3 regions of the Bradyrhizobium sp. LeoA1Lang genome follow, and region 1 is predicted to be linked to each of the others. Evidence: riboswitches for the same ligand, from Rfam matches in the RefSeq annotation. Region 1 holds a riboswitch; each other region holds the start of a gene.

Evidence for each region. A riboswitch is a leader RNA that binds a small molecule or an ion and turns the genes downstream of it on or off. The one in region 1 is predicted to bind cobalamin.
Region 2: another riboswitch for cobalamin. It lies ahead of ACZYOF_RS36645 (TonB-dependent receptor); the one in region 1 lies ahead of ACZYOF_RS01825 (TonB-dependent receptor plug domain-containing protein).
Region 3: another riboswitch for cobalamin. It lies ahead of ACZYOF_RS38075 (DUF1636 family protein); the one in region 1 lies ahead of ACZYOF_RS01825 (TonB-dependent receptor plug domain-containing protein).

What each region holds. Positions count from the first base shown of each region.
Region 1 is NZ_JBVAPG010000003.1:60,140-64,012, reverse strand. It holds gene cobD (threonine-phosphate decarboxylase CobD) at 1-288, shown strand, start outside; gene ACZYOF_RS01825 (TonB-dependent receptor plug domain-containing protein) at 320-2,323, opposite strand; cobalamin riboswitch at 2,418-2,615, opposite strand; gene ACZYOF_RS01820 (hypothetical protein) at 2,585-3,151, opposite strand; gene ACZYOF_RS01815 (GntP family permease) at 3,432-3,873, opposite strand, start outside.
Region 2 is NZ_JBVAPG010000181.1:4,506-8,378, reverse strand. It holds gene ACZYOF_RS36645 (TonB-dependent receptor) at 1-1,648, opposite strand, end outside; cobalamin riboswitch at 1,761-1,957, opposite strand; gene ACZYOF_RS36640 (FecCD family ABC transporter permease) at 2,139-3,113, shown strand; gene ACZYOF_RS36635 (ABC transporter ATP-binding protein) at 3,110-3,873, shown strand, end outside.
Region 3 is NZ_JBVAPG010000200.1:8,974-12,846, forward strand. It holds gene ACZYOF_RS38060 (precorrin-2 C(20)-methyltransferase) at 1-39, opposite strand, end outside; gene ACZYOF_RS38065 (precorrin-8X methylmutase) at 42-671, opposite strand; gene cobG (precorrin-3B synthase) at 671-1,834, opposite strand; gene ACZYOF_RS38075 (DUF1636 family protein) at 1,932-2,303, opposite strand; cobalamin riboswitch at 2,398-2,614, opposite strand; gene ACZYOF_RS38080 (hypothetical protein) at 2,732-2,932, opposite strand; partial or broken gene ACZYOF_RS38085 (CobD/CbiB family cobalamin biosynthesis protein) at 2,985-3,280, opposite strand; gene ACZYOF_RS38090 (hypothetical protein) at 3,302-3,484, opposite strand.

The DNA.
Region 1 (3,873 bases):
ACGGCCGCCTTGCGGGATCGATCCTGGGCCGACGAGACGCGCGTGAAGCTCGCTCGCCAGTCGAGCAAGCTGGATCATGTCCTTACAGAGGCCGGCCTTCAGCTTGTCGGAGGGACCACGCTCTTTCGCCTTGCCTCCCATCCCGATGCCCCGAACTTGCACACCGAACTGGCACGACGCCACATCTGGTGCCGCAGCTTCGACTGGGCACGCGAATGGCTGCGATTTGGCCTTGCGTCGGACGATGGTCTCGATCGCCTGGCTAGCGCGTTTCGCTCGATCGGATAGCGCATCCCGCGCGCTCATCATCACATCCGTTTCACCAGTGGGCACTGAACCCGGCGTAAGCCGCAGGCCCGGTCGTGCCGTAGTTGTACACTTCCTGATAGTGCTCGTTGAAAATGTTCTCGCCGCGCAAGTACACCTTCCAGGTCTCATCGATCTTGTATTCGGTATAGAGGTCGACGCGGACGTAAGGGTCCAGTGGCTGCGTCTCGTTTGAACCGCTGTAGCGTTTCGACACCGCGAGCACGCGCGGCTCGATCAGCCAATCCTTGATCGGTGTGATGGGGAACGAGAATCTCGCCAGGTTTTCCGGCCGGCGCGCCAGCGTCAGGCCGGTCGAAAGATCCTTGGCCTGCAGGTAGGTATAGGCGGCGTTGAATTTCAGGTAGCCCGGCAGGATATCGACGTTGACCCCGAGTTCCAGTCCGTCGGTTTCGGCGCGCGAGACGTTGACGTAGTGCCCGAGCGGATGCGCCGCATCGGTCACAAAGTCGATCAGGTTGCTGAACCGGTTGCCGAAGCCGGTCAGCGAAACCACGACGCGGCCTCCGAACAGGCTTTGGTCGATGCCGGCGTCGTAGCCGAAGCTTTCCTCGGGGCTGAGCGCGGAATTGCCGTAAGTCGGCGCATACAGTTGATAGAGCGTTGGCGCCTTGGCGCCTGTCCCGGCGCTCGCACGCAGCTTGGTGCCGGTCTCCGCGATCGTGTACGCCGCGGTGGCTCGCCATGTCTCGAACCGTGCAACATCGACGACGTCGTCAACCCGGCCGCCCATCGTGATGTTGAGCCGTTCGCCGATCGGCAGTTGCCAGAGCGCGAAGACTGAATTCGTGTCCTGTGTCCCGGCGAGCTGTGGCGTCGGCGCGCCGGGGATCGGCAGCAGGTTGGTGGTGGAGGTGCTCGCCGTTTCATGCTGGACGCGCGATCCGACGATGAGCGATCCGAGCGGGCCGACCTTCAGGTTGCCCTGATATTCCAGGCCCGTGCTGTCGCCGACGAAATTGGAGAGGATGGACGTCGTGTTCTGCGGCAGCTTGTTGGTCCTGTAGGTGACGTCGTCGAACGAGCGATCGATGTGTGTTTCAAACGCGCTCACGCTATGGGTGAGGATGCCACCGAACGTGTCGAATGAGGCGCGTCCCCAGACCTGCTCGAGAAGGCGCGTCGCGCTCGACGGCGTGTCCGGGAACGTTCCGCTGGCCTGGTCGTAGGCGGACCGCGTGAACGAGGTCAGCATGCCCGTCTCCAGGCGTACGCCTTCGCCAGCGTCGTAGCCGACGCGTGCCGAACCGCCGACGCGGTCGAAGCCGTCGCGCTCGAGGGGACCATACTTGGCTTCGAGCGCGGGGATGCGATAGCCGTAGCGTGAAAAGCCGTTGCTATGCTGCCCGTTTCCCGTGAATGCGTAGGACCACGGCCCCGAGGTTCCGGTCAGCGATGCGCTGCTGCTCGCCGTGCCGTAGCTTCCTCCCTCGGTGCTGACGTCGAGCTGTGCTGGACCGGCGCCCTTCTTGGTGATGATGTTGACTACGCCGCCCATCGCGTCCGATCCGTAGAGTGCGCTCTGCGGGCCTTTCAGCACCTCGATCCGCTCGATCGCGCTCGGGGCGAACATCGCGAAATCGAAATCGCCACTGGCGGCGGTCGGATCGTTGACCCTGATGCCATCGATCATGACCAGCGTCTGACCGGTATTCGCGCCGCGCAAGCGCACATTGGTCGTTGCGCCTGGCCCGCCGCTTTCGGTGATATCGAGCCCGGGCACCGTCCGCAGCGCGTCGACGAGCGAGGTCGGGTTGCTGGTCGCGAGCACTTCGTGCGTGACCACGCTGACCGAGCTTCCGGTACGGCTCGCCGGCTCCAGCGTACGGTCGGGGGTGACAACGACTTCAGGAGTTGCCGGAGCGGCTTCGGTACTGGGCGCTGGGCGCGCAGGACCAGTCGTTGAAGACCTTTGCCTGTTCCTCGTGGGAGGTTTGGACCGGACCTCCGGATTGATGACAACAGCAGGAAGCTGTTCGGGACCCGATTGGGCCATCGCGCCAGTGTGACTGCATGCGACAACGGCCGCACACCCGGCAAGAAAACGCCGCAAGCTCATAAATGCCCTTCCGCCGACCCACCGTCGAACGAGTTGATACTCGTCAACGGCCGGTCTCCTGGCTCGCGGTCGTCTCGCGATCCGCCTTCCCAAACCTGCTTGGCAGGTCCAGTGGCATTCGGATCGCAAATATCCGCTTACAGTTGCGGGGGCAGCCGCGGCGTTGGGAAGATTCCCGCACCGCGTTCCCGTTTCACCCTACAAGGGCACCGATGACGCGCGCAAAGAAGCACAAGGCGGAGCAAAACTCAAATCGATATCGATCTTCACCCAACAGCATTTTTGCGAATCGCTGATAGCGGCGACCTGAATGACGAACACAGAAAGTTGCTGACAGGCGAAAGGATGGCAGATGGCAAATCCTGCAACCTTATGCGAGCATGACATATCACCCACACGCGGCGCTAGACCTGGATGATTCTGCTGACGTGAGCATCGACAGATTCGACGGAGGAACAGGAAATGTCGGTCCCATGCAAGCTCGAACGCAGCCTCCTTAGCCACGACGAATACGAGACGATCCGCCTCACGCATCATCCCGCCATCTATGACGTCGAGCCGGCTGATCTTGCGGACATGCGATCCCGCTTGCGCAAGATGCGCGATAAGGAGCGAACGCTCGGCCGACAAAAGCGGCGAGAGACGCGCGGAAAAGGTGAGGCTCGCGGCGCGAACTTCCCAGGAACCGCCGAGCGCCCTTCGCAACGCAAGCAGGTCTTTGCCGCAGCACTGAAGCGGGTAAACGGCGAGCTCAGGCGTCTTCACAACCTGGCAGCTCGGACCGCCAATGTCGAAGCGGCTCGAAAGGCTCTCGCGCTGCGAGCCGCGAGCTTTATTCCCTATCCCTCCGCCGGATCCACCGCCAATGAAGGCATGGTGCCGCGCTTGAGCACGCGCCGAAGAAAGATCGTCACAGGCGCGCGAATCGGACGAGTGTCGCAGGCGACGAAAGTCGCTCAGGCAATCCGCGATGCGCGAGGTGCATGAGCCTGCGCTGATCGGCCCGGGCCAGCTCGATCGGCCAAGTTAGCGGTGATCTCAGCCGTCAAAACGATCCAAAAACCGAACCCAGTATCAAGACGGCAACAAGTGCGATAATGCAACTGACGATCACGGTCATCACCATGTCGAGATAGCTTTCACGGTGAGTCAGACCACTGATCTGCAATAGCAGCAACACCGTGCCGTTGTGGGGGAGGGCGTCGAGGGTACCCGCGCTCATCGTTGTTATGCGATGCATCAATTCGGTATCGATGTGATGCTCCGTGCCAAGACGCAAGAAGTCGTCGCCAAATGCATTGAGCACAATTGCCATACCGCCAGAAGCAGTACCGGTCAGCCCCGCCAGCACATTCATAGAGACGGCTAATGAAACCAGCGGTCCTCCAGAAATCGAGAATACCGCATCGCGAACCGTCGCAAATGCCGGCAACGCGGCAACCACTGCGCCGAATCCGACAAGACTAGCGATCATCAACATTGGCAAG
Region 2 (3,873 bases), on a different contig from region 1:
GCGGATTGAAGAAGGCGTCGAACGCGGGACCCGTCGAGACGCGCTCGTCGACATCGGGCGTGCGGAAGGCGTGCGCGGCGCGGGCGAACACCGAGAACATTTCGGTGAAGCGGTGCTCGACGCCGACATGCAGCGCGTAGTTGGTTTCGCTCTGGTCGAGCGGCGTCGCCTGCGCGTCGAAGGCGAACGGCGCATTCGGATCGTAGCGATCGCGCGCGCTGAGCCAGGTGTTCTGCACCCGCGCACCATAGGAGAAGTCCGTCGTGGGCAGCAGGCCGACCGTATGCTGCCAGTAGCCGGCGAGCGACTGCTGCGACAGGTCGTAGGTATGGATAGGCGGCACGCCCCGGAACGCGCCGCGCTGCTGGTGGAACGTCGCGTCGTAATAGTCGATGCCGGTCAGGATCGACGACGGAATCCCGAAGATCGAATTGTTGATGCTCAGCCGCGGCGTGATCGACCAGGTCTGCAGCGCGGCGTCATTGTAGGTCGACGCCGCGCTGATCAATGGCGAGGTGCCGAAGAAAGCGCTTTGCGTATCCCTCTGGCGGTAGCCGCCATCGACGATCAGGTCGACGCCGTTCAGAAGCGTCTTGGTGAAGCCGGCCGTCGCGCTCGCGCCCTGCTGGTTGCCGTAGTCGAACGGTGTGGCGGCGCCCCTGCGGTCGGTGACGAGTTGGTTGATGCCGGCGGATGGGTCGACGATCCGGCCACCCGGAAAGCCCAGCTTCTGGTCGTCGCCGGTCACCGTCAGGAATGCTTTCAGGTCCGGCGTCGTGTAGTTGAGATTGCCGACGCCGTTGCGCTGGTCGAGCGCATTGTTCACGCGGTAGCCGTCGGACTTGATGCCGTTGCCGTAGAACGACGCCGACCATGGCCCGGAATTCATCGCGGTCGAGATCGCGGCCATGCGCTGGTTGAAGGAGCCGTACCCGGCTTCGCCCCGGATCGAGACCGGCGGGCCGCCGATGCCGGTCTTGGTGACGATGTTGATCACGCCGCCGATCGCGTTGTCGCCGTAGAGCACGGCGCCGCTGTTGCCGCGGGTGATCTCGATGCGCTCGATCGAATCCAGCGGGATGGTCGAGAGATCGACCTGCGCCATGTCGATGTCGTTGAGCCGTCGACCGTTGAGCAGGAACAGCGTGTTGGCGGTGGCGAATGCGCCGAAGCCGCGCAGGTCGACCGAGGTCTTGGCGCCGTTCACGCCGCCATAGAGCGATTGAAGCTGCACGCCGGGCGCCTGCGCGATGATCTCCGGCAAGGTGTGCGATGGCGAATGGGCGATGTCGTCGGCCGTGATCACGGTCGAGGACGTCCCGACGATGCCGGCGAACTGCGGGCTGCCGCCGCTGCCACCGGATGAAGCTCCGCCAGCGGCGGTGCCGCTGGACCCTGCGCCGCCGGCCGGCTGCGCGGTGGTCGGCACCTGGCCCGGCGCGGGACGCCGGGGGCCTGGAGTGCCGTCGGAAGCGGGCTTGGCACGGGTGCGGTTGTGGTCGCCGGGCGCTCTGACTTCGACCGGTGGCAATTGTTCGGAGGACGCTTGCTGCGCCAGCGCGGCAGAAACGTACAAGGCGGGCGCCAGCATGCTCGACGCGAGCAGGAGCGCCCGGCGTTGCTTGGTGGCGGTGATAGCAGAGAACATCGGCGAGACCTCGGTATGACGTCAGTGGCACGTCACAGCGATCCGAGGCTCACCATCGCGTTTCGCGCTTCAGGTGAAGCAAATGCCTGTACTCCCCGACCGACATCGTCGCGTGTGACCACGTAAGACGGCAGGTCTCCTGGCTCGCGGGTCGTTACCCTTCGTCGCCTTCCCAGGACCGAGACGCCCAGTGGCATAAGACGAAGGATTCACCGCATACAGTTGCGGGGGCAGCCGCGGCTTGAGGGAAGTTTCCCGGTACCGCATTCCCTTTTGATCCCGATAGGAACCGTCGGGGCCATCTAGGATTTTGGCGGCACGTGAGTCAATCCCGGCGAACTGCGGCGCCCCATCCCCAATACGCTTTTTTGTTCCGGTGTCGCTTGTCTGCCACCGAATTCGCTGCAAGAAGCAGGGCGCGATGAGTGCACAGGATTTCACGATAGCGGCGGGTCTCGCCGCGCGACGACGGTTGGGCGCGACCGTTGCAATGATTGCGTTGGTTGCCCTGCTGATGCTGATCTCGCTCGGCACCGGCCCGGTGCGGCTGTCGCCGCTGACGGTGATCGAGGCGCTGTTCGGTGGCGGTAGCGATGTGACGCAGGTGATCGTGCGCGAGATCCGCCTGCCGCGGACCATCCTGGCATTCGCGATCGGCGCCATTCTCGGCCTGTCAGGCGCGGCGCTGCAGGGCCTTTTGCGCAATCCCTTAGCTTCGCCCTCGTTGTTCGGCGCGCCGCAATCGGCGGCGTTCGGTGCGGTGCTGGTGATCGCGCTGGGGCTGGCCGATGTCCGCTCCTATGCGCTGCCGGTCGCCGCCATCATCGCCGCGTTCGGCTCGGTGTTCGTGCTGCTCGCGATCGCTGGCCGCAATGCGGGGCTGTTGATCCTGATCCTCGCCGGGCTTGCGATTTCGAGCCTTGCGGGCGCTGCGACGGCGCTGGTGATGAACCTCGCCAGCAATCCGTTCCTGGTGCTGGAGATCGCGTTCTGGCTGCTGGGCTCGCTGGAGGATCGCAGCTTCCAGCATGTCGCGCTGGCGCTGCCGTTCATCGTTGCTGGTGCAGCCATCCTGCTCTCGCAGGCCAGCGCCTTCCGTGCGCTCACGCTTGGCGAAGAGACCGCGCAAAGTCTCGGCGTCGATGTCGGCCGCCTGCGGCTGTTCGTGATCACAGGCGTTGCGCTCGGCGTCGGCGGCGCGGTGGCGGTCACCGGCACCATCGGCTTCATTGGCCTGGTCGCGCCGCATCTGATGCGGCCCGTGATCGGCCACGACCCGGCGCGGCTGTTGGTGCCGAGCGCGCTCGCCGGCTCGGCGCTGTTGCTCGCGGCCGATATCGCGGTGCGCATCATCCCGTCGACCTCGGACATCAAGGTCGGCGTCCTGACCTCGATCATCGGCGTGCCGTTCTTCCTCTATCTCATCATGCGTGAGCGCCGCGCGCTCGGCGGAGGCGTCGCATGACGGCGCTTGTCGCGGAACATCTCAACGTCGCGCTCGCCGGCCGCCGCGTGCTCAGCGACGTGTCGCTGCAACTCGCCTCAGGTCATCTCGTTGCGCTGGTCGGTCCGAACGGCGCCGGCAAGACCACGTTGCTGCGCGCGCTCGCCGGCCTCATTCCCTCCGATGGCGTCATCAGGGTGGGTGGCGAGGCGCTCGCCGCGCTGCCGCTGCGCGAACGGGCCAAACGCTTCGGCTATCTTCCGCAAGGGCACATGGTGCACTGGCCGCTACCCGCGCGCGACATCGTCGCGCTCGGCCGCTATCCGCATGGTGCCACCGATCCGGCACGGCTGTCCCCGCGCGATGTCGAGGCGGTGGTGCGGGCGATGCAGGCCGCCGACGTCATGGAGTTCGCCGAGCGCCGCGTCACCGAGCTTTCCGGCGGCGAGCGCAGCCGCGTCGCACTGGCGCGCGTGTTTGCGGTGGAGGCGCCGATCATCCTGGCGGACGAGCCCACCGCCTCGCTCGATCCGCGCCACCAGATCGACGTCATGAAGGGGTTGCGTGCGGCAGCCGACAAGGGCGTGCTGGTGATCGTGGTGACGCACGACCTCGGCCTTGCCGCACGTTTTGCCGACCATGCGTTGGTGCTGGCGCAAGGGCGCCTCGCATCGCAGGGCGCGCCGGCGGATGCGCTGTCGGAAACGGTCATGGCCGATGTGTTCCGCGTCAGCGCCTTCCGCGCCGAATATCAGCGCGAGACGGTGATCGTGCCGTGGGC
Region 3 (3,873 bases), on a different contig from region 1:
ATTGCCTGGCCCGAGGCCGCAGCAAATGATGCGCCCCATCGCTATTCGCTCCGGCTCGCGAGCGCGTTCACGGCGGCGACGGTGATCGCCGAGCCGCCGAGGCGTCCTTCAATTGTCAGGGCGGGCGCCGGCGGATCGGCCATCAGCGCGGCCTTGGATTCAGCCGCGCCGACGAAGCCGACCGGACAGCCAATGATTGCAGCCGGCCTCGGGCAATCGCGATCCTCCAGCATGTTGAGGAGGTGAAACAGCGCGGTGGGCGCGTTGCCGATCGCGACAAGGGCGCCATCGAGGTGCGGTCGCCACAGTTCCAGTGCCGCGGCCGAACGGGTATCGCGCATGGATTGTGCCAGTACGTGAACGGCGGGGTCGCCGAGCGTGCAGACGATGGCATTGACCGCCGGCAACCGCGCGCGTGTAATCCCCTCGGACACCATACGCGTGTCGCAAAGTACGGGCGCGCCGGCCTGCAGCGCATCCCGCGCCGCCGCCACCATGCCGGGCGTGAAACGGATATGGGCCTCGAGCCCTACCATGCCGGCGGCATGGATCATGCGCACGACCACCTGTTCTTCATCGGGCGTGAAGCGCGTCAAGTCCGCCTCGGCGCGGATGGTGGCAAAGGACTGTCGATAGATCGCTGCACCGTCGGCTTCATAAATGTGCGGCATCAGCGTCCTCCCGCCAGCATGGAGGGATTTTCGATGATGACGCCGTGGCTCAAGCCACGCATAACTGGCGCGGCGCGCGGCGAGCCGTCGCGGATGAGATCGAATCCGGCGCTGGTCGCAACCAGCGTGATCGCGGTCGCCCCGGAATGCGCGCAGCCCTTGGCGCAGCCCGAAACGTGGAGGCGCGCGTCCGCGGCGATGTGCGGCGCAAGCGCGGCAGCCAGCGTGCGGGTATCGGCAAGAGCCTCGCGGCAGCGCGGCGCGCCGCTGCAAGCGATGACGCGAAGCGCTGGCTCATCGGCCTCGGTGATGAGGTCCGCACCGCGCGGCATCGTGCGTGCTCCCTCAGCAAGAATCATCCGCCACGGTGTCATACGCAACCCTTGCGCATCTGCGGCAATAAGCCGAAGTGCCGAATGGGGCAGTTGCCCGAATGCGACGCCGACCATCGCACCCAGCGGACAAAGACCGGGACGAGGCACAGCGATCGTCGGTGCGGGCTCGGTCCTACCGAGCAGTGCATCCGGCAATCTCGCGCCGGCCATGATGTGGGCGGCCATGCGCCCTCGCCTGCCGCTGGTGCCGCCTGAGGTAATGAACCATTCGGCAAGCGCGACTGCAACGCTCACAGCGTCGCCGCGCGTAACGGAGCGACCAAACTCAGCGCCATCGGCGCGCACCAAAAGGCCGCCCGCGCGGCCACGCTCGATCCGAATGTCCGCGGATGCGCCAGCAAGCACCCGTTCCTTGCCGTCATCGACAGCGAAGCCAAATTTGGTCGGAAGAGCTAGCCAACTGCCGGCAAGGGCCTGCTCCAGTTCGGCTGCGAGCGAACGCGTGTCATCGCCTATGCCCCAGAACGGTGTCACCAGGATGTTGCGATGCGACTCGGCCTCCGGATCATGGTCAAGCAGCTTCAATTGGGCGAGACCGTCGAGCAGAGACAAGTGTCCCTGATCACTCACGCCTCTGATCTGGAAGTTGGCCCGGCTGGTCAAGTCGATCAAGCCGTTGCCGTAACACTCTGCCAGATCAGCCAGCCCTGCCGCCTGTGCCGCATCGAGCCTTCCGCCATAGGGGCGCACGCGGACCACGAGCCCGTCGCCTGACTGCATCGGCCGCAACGCGCCAGGGCACCAGCCCTTGATAGCGACCGTACTCATGACGCCTCGCGCGGCGCAGCCGCGATCGAATTTCGGCGCGTCTTCCAGAGTGATGCCAAGCCAGTGACGACCGTGACAGGGACTTTTGCGAGCGTGTTCATTCCGCGGCTTCTGGCAGGGCGGCGATAGGTGGAATGCGAGCGAGCGATTGTTTGCGGAAGATCTCCGGCCGGCTGCGCCATGGCACGATGCCATCGGGTGCCGCCGCGTAAGCTGACGCGCCGGCAATCACGTCGTGCGCGTTGCCATCGGACAAGCGACCGTAGACATAGGACCACCGTCCCGGCGCGCTGAGCGCGACCGAGCAGCCCTGGTTACAGGCGGACAGGCATTCGACGGGAACGACGACGCCGTCAGGCACGCCCGCGTCGAGAATAGCGGCATGCAGGCGCGCACCGGGCGTAATCTCGCCTTCCCCGAGCGTCTGGCCCGGGCGGCATGTGATGCAAACGTGAAGAGTGACGATCATCGCCCCTTCCTGAATTGACGGCGGGAAGCGATGAGGTGCACGAACCGTCCTTGAGGAGGCTTCGCTTTCCCCGTCGCGGAACACCCCGTCCGCCGGTCTCAACGTTGCGCTGGCAGGTCTCCCGGCTTGCGGAGCAGGGTCTTTCCCTTCGATCCCCGCCTTCCCGATCCCCAGCTGATCAGTGGCTTCGGGCATCTCTCCGGTCACGGTCGCGGGGGCGGCTGCTTTTCAGGCCAAGCCGTTTGGCTCGAGCCCTATCGCATTCCCTCTTCGCCTGTCGCAGAACAGGCACCAACGCGGGCCAACCATTTGCTCTGGGCCGCAACTTGTCAAGCCAAAGGGACCACGCCGGATGATGTCCGAACCAGGTGCCGCCGAGGACGGGGACATCGTCGCGCCCGAGGGCTCCACCGACGCCCGCCACGCCATCAAAATGGCGAAAAAGGAGATGGTCCGCGAAAGATCAGGGCGACCAAGGGCGGCGAAGAGGGACTGATCGGGCGCAGGTGATAAGCCAGGGCTAGCTCGGTAAAGCTTTCGTCGATCACTAGACGGCCGACACGCGGCAGGATCGAAAGAAGTTCACTCTGATCATGATGCTTTCCGTCGGGATCGTTCGGGTTGACCACGATCGCGAGCTCAGCCCTCGCGAGCGCCTCGAGTTCCCGCCGCGATGGTCTCGTGATACGCTCGCGGACCGCTGAGCCGCTCGCCGAGCGCTCCAGCTATGGCGGCTTCGAGCCAGCCGGCATTAATCGAGCGGCGCCGGTTCGCATCGCGCATCATGCATGACCACCCTGCGAAGACCGGGGCGCGCAGCACGAAGAGAACAGCGGTCAGGCGAGCTGGAATGAAGTTTGCCACATCATCGATGCGCGCGCCGCAGCCCAACCAAGAGCTTCGTGTCGCGGCGTATGATGGCCGATCATAGAGTCCAGTGCGTTGATCGCCTTGTAGCCGGCAATGCCAGGTACCCCACCCCGACCAAGCCGGGATTTCTACTTCAGCAAATATGCGCCTGCGAATTGTTCGGCCATCACCGCACGTTCTTCTTCAGTTTGACCCAAATGCGACATCGACCCGTGATGGTCCTTCGCATCCAGCGTATGATGGTCATTTCGATTTAGCACCTCCTCCATCCCTGCCGGATCAGGCTGCGTTGTCTCGTCGAGGATCGGCATGGGCATTTCGGTGGCAGGGCCTGGCGCGGCGAACGCTAAACTAGTCACAACCGATAGCGGAATGCCGAGTTGCACTCGGGGGAAGCTCCCTTCGAGGGCGTGATCGCGGCCTCGTGGGAGGGCCGCAACAGGTCACCTCCGCGGCCGAAGTCTCTCCGCGAAATCATGAAGCAAAAGGAAAGCAATGAGCGCGATTGACCACTGGTGAGTCGTGCGACATACGGATCTTTCTTTACAGGCGTCTCTGGTTGCTCAAATATCTTCTGCGGTGGGTCAGATATCCCCCTCCACATCTGTCACAGATAGGGAGGCTCTTCTATGATCCTATTCAGGGTGAGCGTCATCCGGCGACCACGCACTGAGGGCTGATCTGGTCGGCTAGGAAGATC